2 linked regions of the Parazoarcus communis genome follow. The main gene of each other region encodes a partner of the protein of the gene in region 2 in a complex. Links are inferred from orthologs where the notes say so. Each region holds a gene or a part of one and is shown on either strand. Other genes may lie near its edges.

Region 1 (4,215 bases), 390 kb from region 2 along the record:
GCAGATCGTTTGCGTCGTATTGTTCCATAATTGGGATAATGTTATCCGATGTGACGGATTATCATCTTGATTGTGCAGAAATAAAGTGTGGCCATCGAAACCCCACTTACCGGAGCACATCATGAACATCCTTCAAATCAATGCCAGCGCCCGCAGCGAAGGTGCAAACTCCACGCGTGTTGCCAACGCCATCGTGGCGCGCCTGCAGACGGCTTCGCCGGACGCCGTGCTGAACGTCCGTGATCTGGCCACAACGCCGCACCCGGTGCTGGACGAAGCCGCGCTGGGCGCCATCTTTACTCCTGCAGACAAGCGCAGCCCGGAGCAGGCAGCACGTGCGGCACTCGATGACGCCCTGATCGCTGAACTGCAGGCAGCGGACGTGCTGGTGCTGGGCGTGCCGATGTACAACTTCGGCATTCCGGTTCAGCTCAAGACCTGGATCGATGCGGTTGCACGCGCAGGCGTCACCTTCCGCTATACCGAGAATGGTCCCGAAGGTCTGCTCAAGGGCAAGAAGGTCTATGTCGCCCTCGCTCGCGGTGGCAAGTATCGGGGCACTGATCTGGACTCTCAGGTACCGCACCTCAGGACCTTCCTCGGCTTCCTCGGTATGACCGATGTCAGCTTCATCTATGCTGAAGGCTTCGCGATGGGGCCGGACGCCGCGCAGCAGGCGCTTGCCGATGCCGAGGCGGAAATCCATGCGGCACTGAGCTGAAGAACACAGCGGGGGCGGATCGTCCCCGCTCGCACAGGAGCTTGAAATGACAACGAAAGATCTTCAGCCTGCGTTGCAGGCCGAGCGTGTGCTGCGGCCGCGAACTGTGGAACAACTGGTTGTCGGGCGCCCGACCTCGGACGGCGCGGGCGTGAAGCTCACGCGTGTGCTGACACAGGCGCTGCAGCGCCGGCTCGACCCCTTTCTGATGCTCGATGCCTTCGGCAGCGACAATCCGGACGATTACATCGCCGGCTTTCCCGATCATCCGCATCGTGGCTTCGAGACCATCACCTACATGATTGCCGGGCGCATGCTCCATCGCGACAGCGCGGGACATGAAGGCCTTCTGGAGAATGGCGGCGTGCAGTGGATGACGGCCGGTCGTGGCGTGATCCACTCCGAGATTCCGCAGCAGGAAGAAGGCGTGATGGAAGGCTTCCAGCTCTGGCTCAATCTGCCTGCGCGGGACAAGTTGTGCGAGCCGTGGTACCGCGATTTCTCTGCGGCGGAGCTGCCGAAGTTCGAGACCGGCGAAGGCGTGGCCGTCACCGTGATCGCAGGCCGCAGTCACGGTGTGGAAGGCGCGGTCACGCGCGAGGCCAGCGCGCCGCTGTATCTCGACCTGCATCTGCTTGCTGGCGGGCGTTTCTTTCAGTCGCTGCCTGAAGCTCACAATGCCTTCGTCTATGTCTATCGTGGCGAGGTCACGATCGGCGACAAGCAGGTCGCTGCGCAGCGCATGGCGATCCTCACCAAGGGCGAAGGCAGTGACGGCGTGGTGCTCGAGGGCGCCGGGCCGGCGCGGGTGCTGCTCATTGCCGGCCAGCCGCTGAACGAGCCGATTGCGCAATACGGCCCCTTCGTGATGAATACCGAGCAGGAGATCTATCAGGCGCTCAGTGACTTTCGGGATGGCCGGCTGGTGGGTTGAATACCGTCCGTGCCTGGCATCGCAGCCCGAGGGTTCAGGCCTGGGCGAGGGCCTTCAATGCCCTGACCTGCGCCACGATGGGGGCCGGGACGGGCTGATTGCCGTCGAGCATGGCGCGGATCGCCGCCACGTTGTCAGCAATCGACGGGCTGTCGGGCAGGCCCGCAAGCGGCGGGGCGCCTCCATCCTCGCCCGCGACACCGATCCGGCTCGCGCCGTCGGCATAGATCTTCATCTCCGGGCAGCGTCTCGGATTGGCGTAGATTTCGCCTTCGGTGCCGCGCAGCAGCATCGCATGGCCACCATCCGCACGCAGGAACTCGTCCATGCGTTCCAGGTATTCGGGATGGGTGACGGCCACCACCCGCACGCTGCGGCCCCTGCATGGGTCGAGCAGCTTGGCCATGGTGTGGGCGCTGCTGCGTACGCCCATGCGCGGGCGTAGCGAAAGCAGACGGTCGAGCCCCGGCAGCAGGGTGCTGACCTGCAGACAGGTCAGATGCCGGCTGGCCAGTTGCGCGCCGGCTTCGGCAGTATCGCTGGCGGGGGTGATGCCGAGCGCAGCGAGCAGCTCGAAGGGGCTGACCCGGGATTCGAAATCGTGCCGGCCCTGAATCAGCACCGGCACCCCGTCGCGGGCCAGCAACATTGCCACCAGCGGCATCAGGTTGGGCTGGCGGCGGGCGCCGTTGTAGCTTGGCAGCACGACGCAACGCGGGCCGTCGGGAACGACGACCTGTGCGCCCTGTGTGTCCATGGCCTGTTTGAAGCCGAGCAGCTCGTCGAGCGACTCGCTCTTGATCCGCAGGGCGATCAGGATGGCGCCAAGCTCGAGGTCGCCCACGCTGCCGTCGAGCATGCCACCGAAGAGGGTGGCGGCCGCGTCGCGTTCGAGAGAGCGGGCGCCCTTGGCGCCGCGCCCGATTTCCTTGATCATGGGAGCACAGTTCATGAGTCGGGATTATCCGCTGCCCGTGCCGTTCGCGGTAGGGTGGGCGGGCCGGCTGCGCTGCTTTTCTATGAATTTCTCACGGAGCGAGAGTCGAAATGGAAGTCGGATTTATCGGACTGGGCCTGATGGGCCGCCCCATGGCGCTGAACCTGATCAAGGCCGGACATAAAGTGCATGTCTGGAGCCGCCGCCGCGAGTCGATGGCGCCGCTGCTCGAAGCCGGTGCCGGAGACTGTGCCAGTGCAGCCGAAGTCGCACAGCGCGCTGCGATTACCATCAGCATGGTGGCTGATGCGCCGGACGTGGAGCAGGTGACACTCGGTGCCGGTGGCGTGGCCGAAGGCGCGGGACCGGGCCACATTCACGCCGACATGAGCACCATCGCCCCTGCGGCGGCGCAGGCGATTTCCGCCGGTCTCAAGGCGCGTGGCGTGAGCATGATCGACGCGCCGGTGTCCGGTGGCGAGGTGGGTGCGATTGCCGGCTCGCTGACCATCATGGCCGGTGGCGATGAGGCCGCGTTCGACAAAATCAGGCCGGTGTTCGAGGCCATGGGCAAGTCGGTGACGCGCATTGGCGATGCGGGCGCTGGCCAGGTCGCGAAGGCCTGCAACCAGATTCTGACCGGCGTCGGGGTGGCGGCAGTGGCCGAGGCTCTCAACTTTGCCACCCGCAGCGGCGTGGATGCGGGCAAGGTGCGTGAGGCCCTGCTCGGCGGTTTTGCCTACTCGCGCATTCTCGAGAACCACGGGCAGCGCATGCTCGACCGCAACTTCCGTCCCGGCTTCAAGGCCTGGATGCACCAGAAGGACATGCGCATCGTGATGGAAGAGGCGCATCGACTCGGTCTTTCTCTGCCGTCTTCGGCGGCCACCGCGCAGATGTTCAATGCGATGGTCGGCAGCGGGCTGGGTGAGGATGACTCGATCGCGATGCTGAAGCTGCTCGAGCTCATGAGCGGCGGAGCCGGCGAATGAGGCTTGGTTTCATCGGCCTCGGCGCGATGGGCGCGCCGATGGCCCGTCATCTGCTGGGTGCCGGGCATGAGCTGGCGGTGTGGGCACGGCGCCCGGAGGCCGCCACCGACGTGGTCGCAGCGGGCGCGCTCGCCTGCGCCACGCCTGCGGAGCTGGCGGCGCGCAGCGAGGTCGTCATCAGCATCGTCACCGGCAGTGCCGATGTCGAGGCGCTGGTGTACGGCGAGCAGGGCCTGGCTAAGGGGCTTGCCGCGGGCTCGGTGCATGTGGACATGAGCACGATTGCGCCGGGTTGCGCGCGCAGGCTTGCTGCGCACCATGCCGGCCGTGGCGTGGGCTGGCTCGATGCGCCCGTGTCGGGCGGCGCGCAGGGCGCGATCGATGCCACGCTGGCCATCATGGCCGGTGGTGAGGCTGAGACGCTGGCGCGGGTGCGCCCGGTGCTTGAGGTCCTCGGCAAGCGCATCGTGCATGTGGGGCCGGCTGGCGCAGGACAGGTGGCCAAGGCCTGCAACCAGATGATCATGGTGGCGGCGATCCAGGCCGGCGCAGAGGCCATGCATCTGGCGCAGGCACATGGTGTCGACCTGGCAGCGGTGCGTCAGGCGCTGATGGGTGGGTCTGCCGCGTC
Region 2 (4,200 bases):
CGGCGCGCGCACCGGCCTGTCCGCACTGGTCACGGTCGCCGTGGTCGTGGCGACCCTGATCTTCTTCACGCCGCTGCTTTGGCATCTGCCCAAGCCCGTGCTGGCTGCGGTCATTCTTCAGGCCGTGTTCAACCTGCTTGATTTCAGAGCCCTTAAGAAAGCCTGGCAGGCAAACCGTGACGATGGCGTTGCGGCAGCCCTCACCTTTGTCGCCACGCTTTCCTTCGCCCCCAACATTCAGAACGGCATCCTGACCGGCCTGCTGCTGTCGCTGTCGCTGATGGTCTACCGCAGCATGACGCCGCGCGTCGCGCTGCTGGGGCTGCACGCCGATGGCACCTATCGCGACCTCGAACGCTTTGACCTCTCCCACCCCCATCCGCATGTCGTCGTCCTGCGCTTCGACAGCCCGCTGAGCTTCGTCACTGCAGCTACCTTCGAGGACGCCACCCTGCAGGCTGCCCGCGCCCAACCGGATGTGCGCACCGTGCTGATCTCGGGCGCAGGCATCAACGACATCGATGCCACCGGCCTGCACATGCTCACAGCCCTGGTCGACCGCTTTGCGCTTCAGGGCCAGGCACTCGCCTTCTGCGGACTCAAGAAACAGGTCATCGACGCCATGCAACGCGACGGCCTGTGGCCTCGAATCGCGCCCCACGCGGCCTACCGCACCGAACAGCAGGCGCTGGACCAGCTGCTCCAGGACGCGCCCGAGCGATTACGCACTGATTAATATTGACTTTTCCCTGCGCACGCAATACAGTACCCGACTCTTTGCAAAAACCATCAATCGGAGCAACTCCATGTACGCGGTGATAAAAACCGGTGGCAAGCAGTATCGCGTCGTCGCCGGCGAAAAGATCAAGGTAGAACAGATACCGGCCGACGTGGGTTCCCAAATCACCATCGACCAGATTCTCATGGTCGGCGAAGGCGAGGCCGTCAAGATCGGCACGCCGGTGGTTTCCGGAGCTTCCGTCACGGCTTCCGTGGTGTCCCACGGTCGTCACGACAAAATCAAGATTTTCAAGATGCGCCGCCGTAAGCACTTCCAGAAGCACCAGGGGCATCGTCAGAACTACACCGAAATCCGCATCGACGCGATTTCGGCCTGAGCCAGGAGGTAAGTCGACATGGCACATAAAAAAGCTGGCGGTAGTTCCCGTAACGGCCGCGACTCAGAATCGAAACGACTCGGCGTAAAGCGCTACGGTGGTCAGTTCGTACTCGCAGGCAACATCATTGTTCGTCAGCGTGGCACCGAATACCACCCGGGCGACAACGTCGGCATCGGCAAGGATCACACCCTTTTCGCACTGACCAACGGCACCGTCAAGTTCATGGTGAAGGGCCCCGCCCGTCGCCGTACCGTGACGATTCTGCCTGAGGCAGCCGAGGCCTGATTTTCGCCTCGCGACCGGAAAAGCCCTATCCTTGCGGTAGGGCTTTTTTGTTTGTATCGCATCACCTGCTTTACCCGCTCCATAACCAGTACCCCTGCGACCCGGCTCGCGGCACCTGCCGCACCTGCCGCGTCCCTGCCAGCCGGAAGCATCATGAAGTTTTTTGACGAAGCCCGAATTGAAGTTGTTGCCGGAGACGGCGGCAACGGTGTTGCCACGTTCCGCCGCGAGAAATACATTCCGCGTGGCGGCCCCAACGGTGGCGACGGCGGTCGCGGTGGCAGCGTGTACGCAGTGGCCGACCGCAACATCAACACCCTGATCGATTACCGCTATACCCGCCACTTCCGCGCCGAACGTGGCGAGAACGGCGGCAGCCGGGACTGTTACGGCAAGGGCGGTGAGGACATCACCCTGCGCTTCCCCGTCGGCACCGTGATCACCGAGCACGAAACGGGCGAGATGATTGCCGACCTCGACGAGGACGGCAAGAAGATCCTGATCGCCAGCGGCGGCCGCGGCGGTCTGGGCAACATCCACTTCAAGTCGAGCACCAACCGCGCGCCACGCAAGCGCACCATGGGCCAGGAAGGCGAGCGGCACATGCTGCACCTCGAGCTCAAGGTGCTCGCCGACGTCGGCCTGCTCGGCCTGCCCAACGCAGGCAAGTCGACCTTCATCCGGTCCGTCTCCGCCGCCAAGCCCAAGGTCGCCGACTATCCCTTCACCACGCTGGCGCCGAACCTCGGTGTTGTCCGCACGGCCGAGAGTCGCAGCTTCGTGATCGCGGACATCCCCGGCCTGATCGAAGGCGCAGCCGAAGGCGCCGGCCTCGGCCACCAGTTCCTGCGTCACCTGCAGCGCACCCATGTGCTGCTGCATCTGGTCGACCTCGCACCCTTCGACCCCGAGGCCGACCCCGCACGCGACGCCAAGGCCATCGTCGAAGAACTGCGCAAGTACGACGAGGATCTCTACAACAAGCCACGCTGGCTGGCCCTCAACAAACTCGACCTGATCCCGGAAGAAGAGCGCGCCGAACGCGTCGCCGCCTTCCTCGAGGCCTACGGTCCGGTCGAGCGCCACTTCGAGATCTCCGCACTCAAGGGCGACGGCTGCAAGCCGCTGATCTTCACCATCCAGGACTTCCTCGACGGTGAGCGCGCGCGCATCGAAGCCGAACGCCAGGAACGCCTTGCTGCCGAGCAAAGCCGCCTTGCCGCCATCGACGCAGCCCGCGCAGCCGCTGAAGCAGCCGCACTCGAAGCCGAGCTCGACGAAGAAGACGGCGAGGATGATGAGGGCGACGAGGATAACGGCAGCGAAGCCGATCAGCAGGACGACACCACTCCCCGCTAACACTGCACCCAGGCAGTCGAACACCATGAGAGAGAAGATCAGGAATGCGCGCCGGCTGGTCGTAAAGGTCGGCAGCGCCCTTGTTACCAACAATGGCGCAGGCCTCGATCACGCCGCGCTCGACGACTGGGCACGCCAGATCGCAGCACTGCGCAGCAACGGCCGCGAAGTCGCCCTGGTCTCCTCCGGCGCGATCGCGGCGGGCATGCAACGGCTGGACTGGACCAAGCGCCCGCAGGAGATGCACAAACTGCAGGCCGCTGCTGCCGTCGGCCAGATGGGCCTTGTCGAAGCCTACGAGAAGGCCTTCTCGCGCCACGGTCTGCAGACCGCGCAAATCCTGCTTACACACGCCGACCTCGCAAACCGCACCCGCTACCTCAACGCCCGTTCGACGCTCACCACCTTGCTCGGACTTGGCGTGATTCCGATCATCAACGAGAACGACACCGTCGTGACCGACGAGATCAAGTTCGGCGACAACGACACGCTGGGCGCACTCGTCGCCAACCTGATCGAAGCCGAGACGCTGATCATTCTCACCGATCAGAACGGCCTGTACACCGCCGATCCGCGCAAGGATCCGAGCGCCACCCTCATCGGAGAAGGTCGGGCCGAAGACCCCACATACGAATCGATGGCAGGCGGCGCCGGCAGCGGCATCAGCAAGGGCGGCATGATCACCAAGATCAAGGCTGCCCAGCGCGCCGCCCGCAGCGGCGCCCACACCTGCATCGCCAGCGGCCGCGAAACGAACCCGCTGCTGCGCATCGCCGCAGGCGAACCCGTCGGCACCCTGCTCTACGCCAGCAGCTCGCCGCTACAGGCGCGCAAGCAATGGCTTGCCGACCACCTGCAACTGGCCGGTGACCTCGTGATCGACGACGGCGCAGTCACCGCACTGAAGAACGGCCGCAGCCTGCTGCCCGTAGGCCTGATCGAAGTCAGGGGCGACTTCAGGCGTGGTGCAGCAGTGGCCTGCCGCAGCATTACCGGCGAGGAAGTGGCCCGGGGCCTGGTCAACTACAGCGCATCCGAATGCCGCCGCATCGCCCGAAAGCCGACCAGCGAGATCGAGAAACTGCTTGGCTACATCGACGAACCGGAACTGATACACCGGAACAACATGATCGGTCGCTGAAGGATGCGCGCCCCTCTGCGACGAAATGCAGACGCACCCAAAGAGTGCAAAGTACAATCTGTCTGTGCTTCCGGAACAATGGTTATGCGAATAGCGCGCCTGGACAGTTAGAATCGCCTTAGCGCCAGGCAGCACAGGAGGCGTCAGAATGACCAAGTGCAGAAAATGTCTGCTCCCGGCCTCAGCACCTGGAGCGAACCTTGATAACGCGGGCGTCTGTGCGTTTTGCCGGCAGACCACACCGCAAGAAAAGACGGCCCCTTCCTCGGCAGCCTTTCTCGACGACCTCGAGAC

The links. The genes of interacting proteins can lie anywhere in the genome.
Region 1: the proteins of cgtA (region 2) and ybiB are in contact, whole or in part, in a crystal structure (PDB 8BFT), measured with the Escherichia coli proteins. The link is inferred for Parazoarcus communis from one-to-one orthologs.

Annotation. Positions count from the first base shown.
Region 1 is NZ_CP022188.1:603,091-607,305, reverse strand. Bases 649-3,521 are described here. They hold ybiB (DNA-binding protein YbiB), read right to left. Parts: upstream 2,608-3,521; coding sequence 1,690-2,607; downstream 649-1,689. Other genes in these bases: CEW87_RS02790 (NAD(P)-dependent oxidoreductase), read left to right, coding at 2,703-3,521; CEW87_RS02800 (pirin family protein), read left to right, coding at 768-1,655; CEW87_RS02805 (FMN-dependent NADH-azoreductase), read left to right, coding at 649-721. In the rest of the region: CEW87_RS02810 (LysR family transcriptional regulator), read right to left, coding at 1-28; more of CEW87_RS02805, read left to right, coding at 122-648; more of CEW87_RS02790, read left to right, coding at 3,522-3,584; CEW87_RS02785 (NAD(P)-dependent oxidoreductase), read left to right, coding at 3,581-4,215.
Region 2 is NZ_CP022188.1:212,823-217,022, forward strand. The notes cover bases 805-3,662. They hold cgtA (Obg family GTPase CgtA), read left to right. Parts: upstream 805-1,559; coding sequence 1,560-2,765; downstream 2,766-3,662. Other genes in these bases: rplU (50S ribosomal protein L21), read left to right, coding at 807-1,118; rpmA (50S ribosomal protein L27), read left to right, coding at 1,137-1,406; proB (glutamate 5-kinase), read left to right, coding at 2,791-3,662. Also shown: CEW87_RS00935 (SulP family inorganic anion transporter), read left to right, coding at 1-736; more of proB, read left to right, coding at 3,663-3,906; CEW87_RS00960 (hypothetical protein), read left to right, coding at 4,055-4,200. UniProt on the Escherichia coli protein: An essential GTPase which binds GTP, GDP and possibly (p)ppGpp with moderate affinity, with high nucleotide exchange rates and a fairly low GTP hydrolysis rate.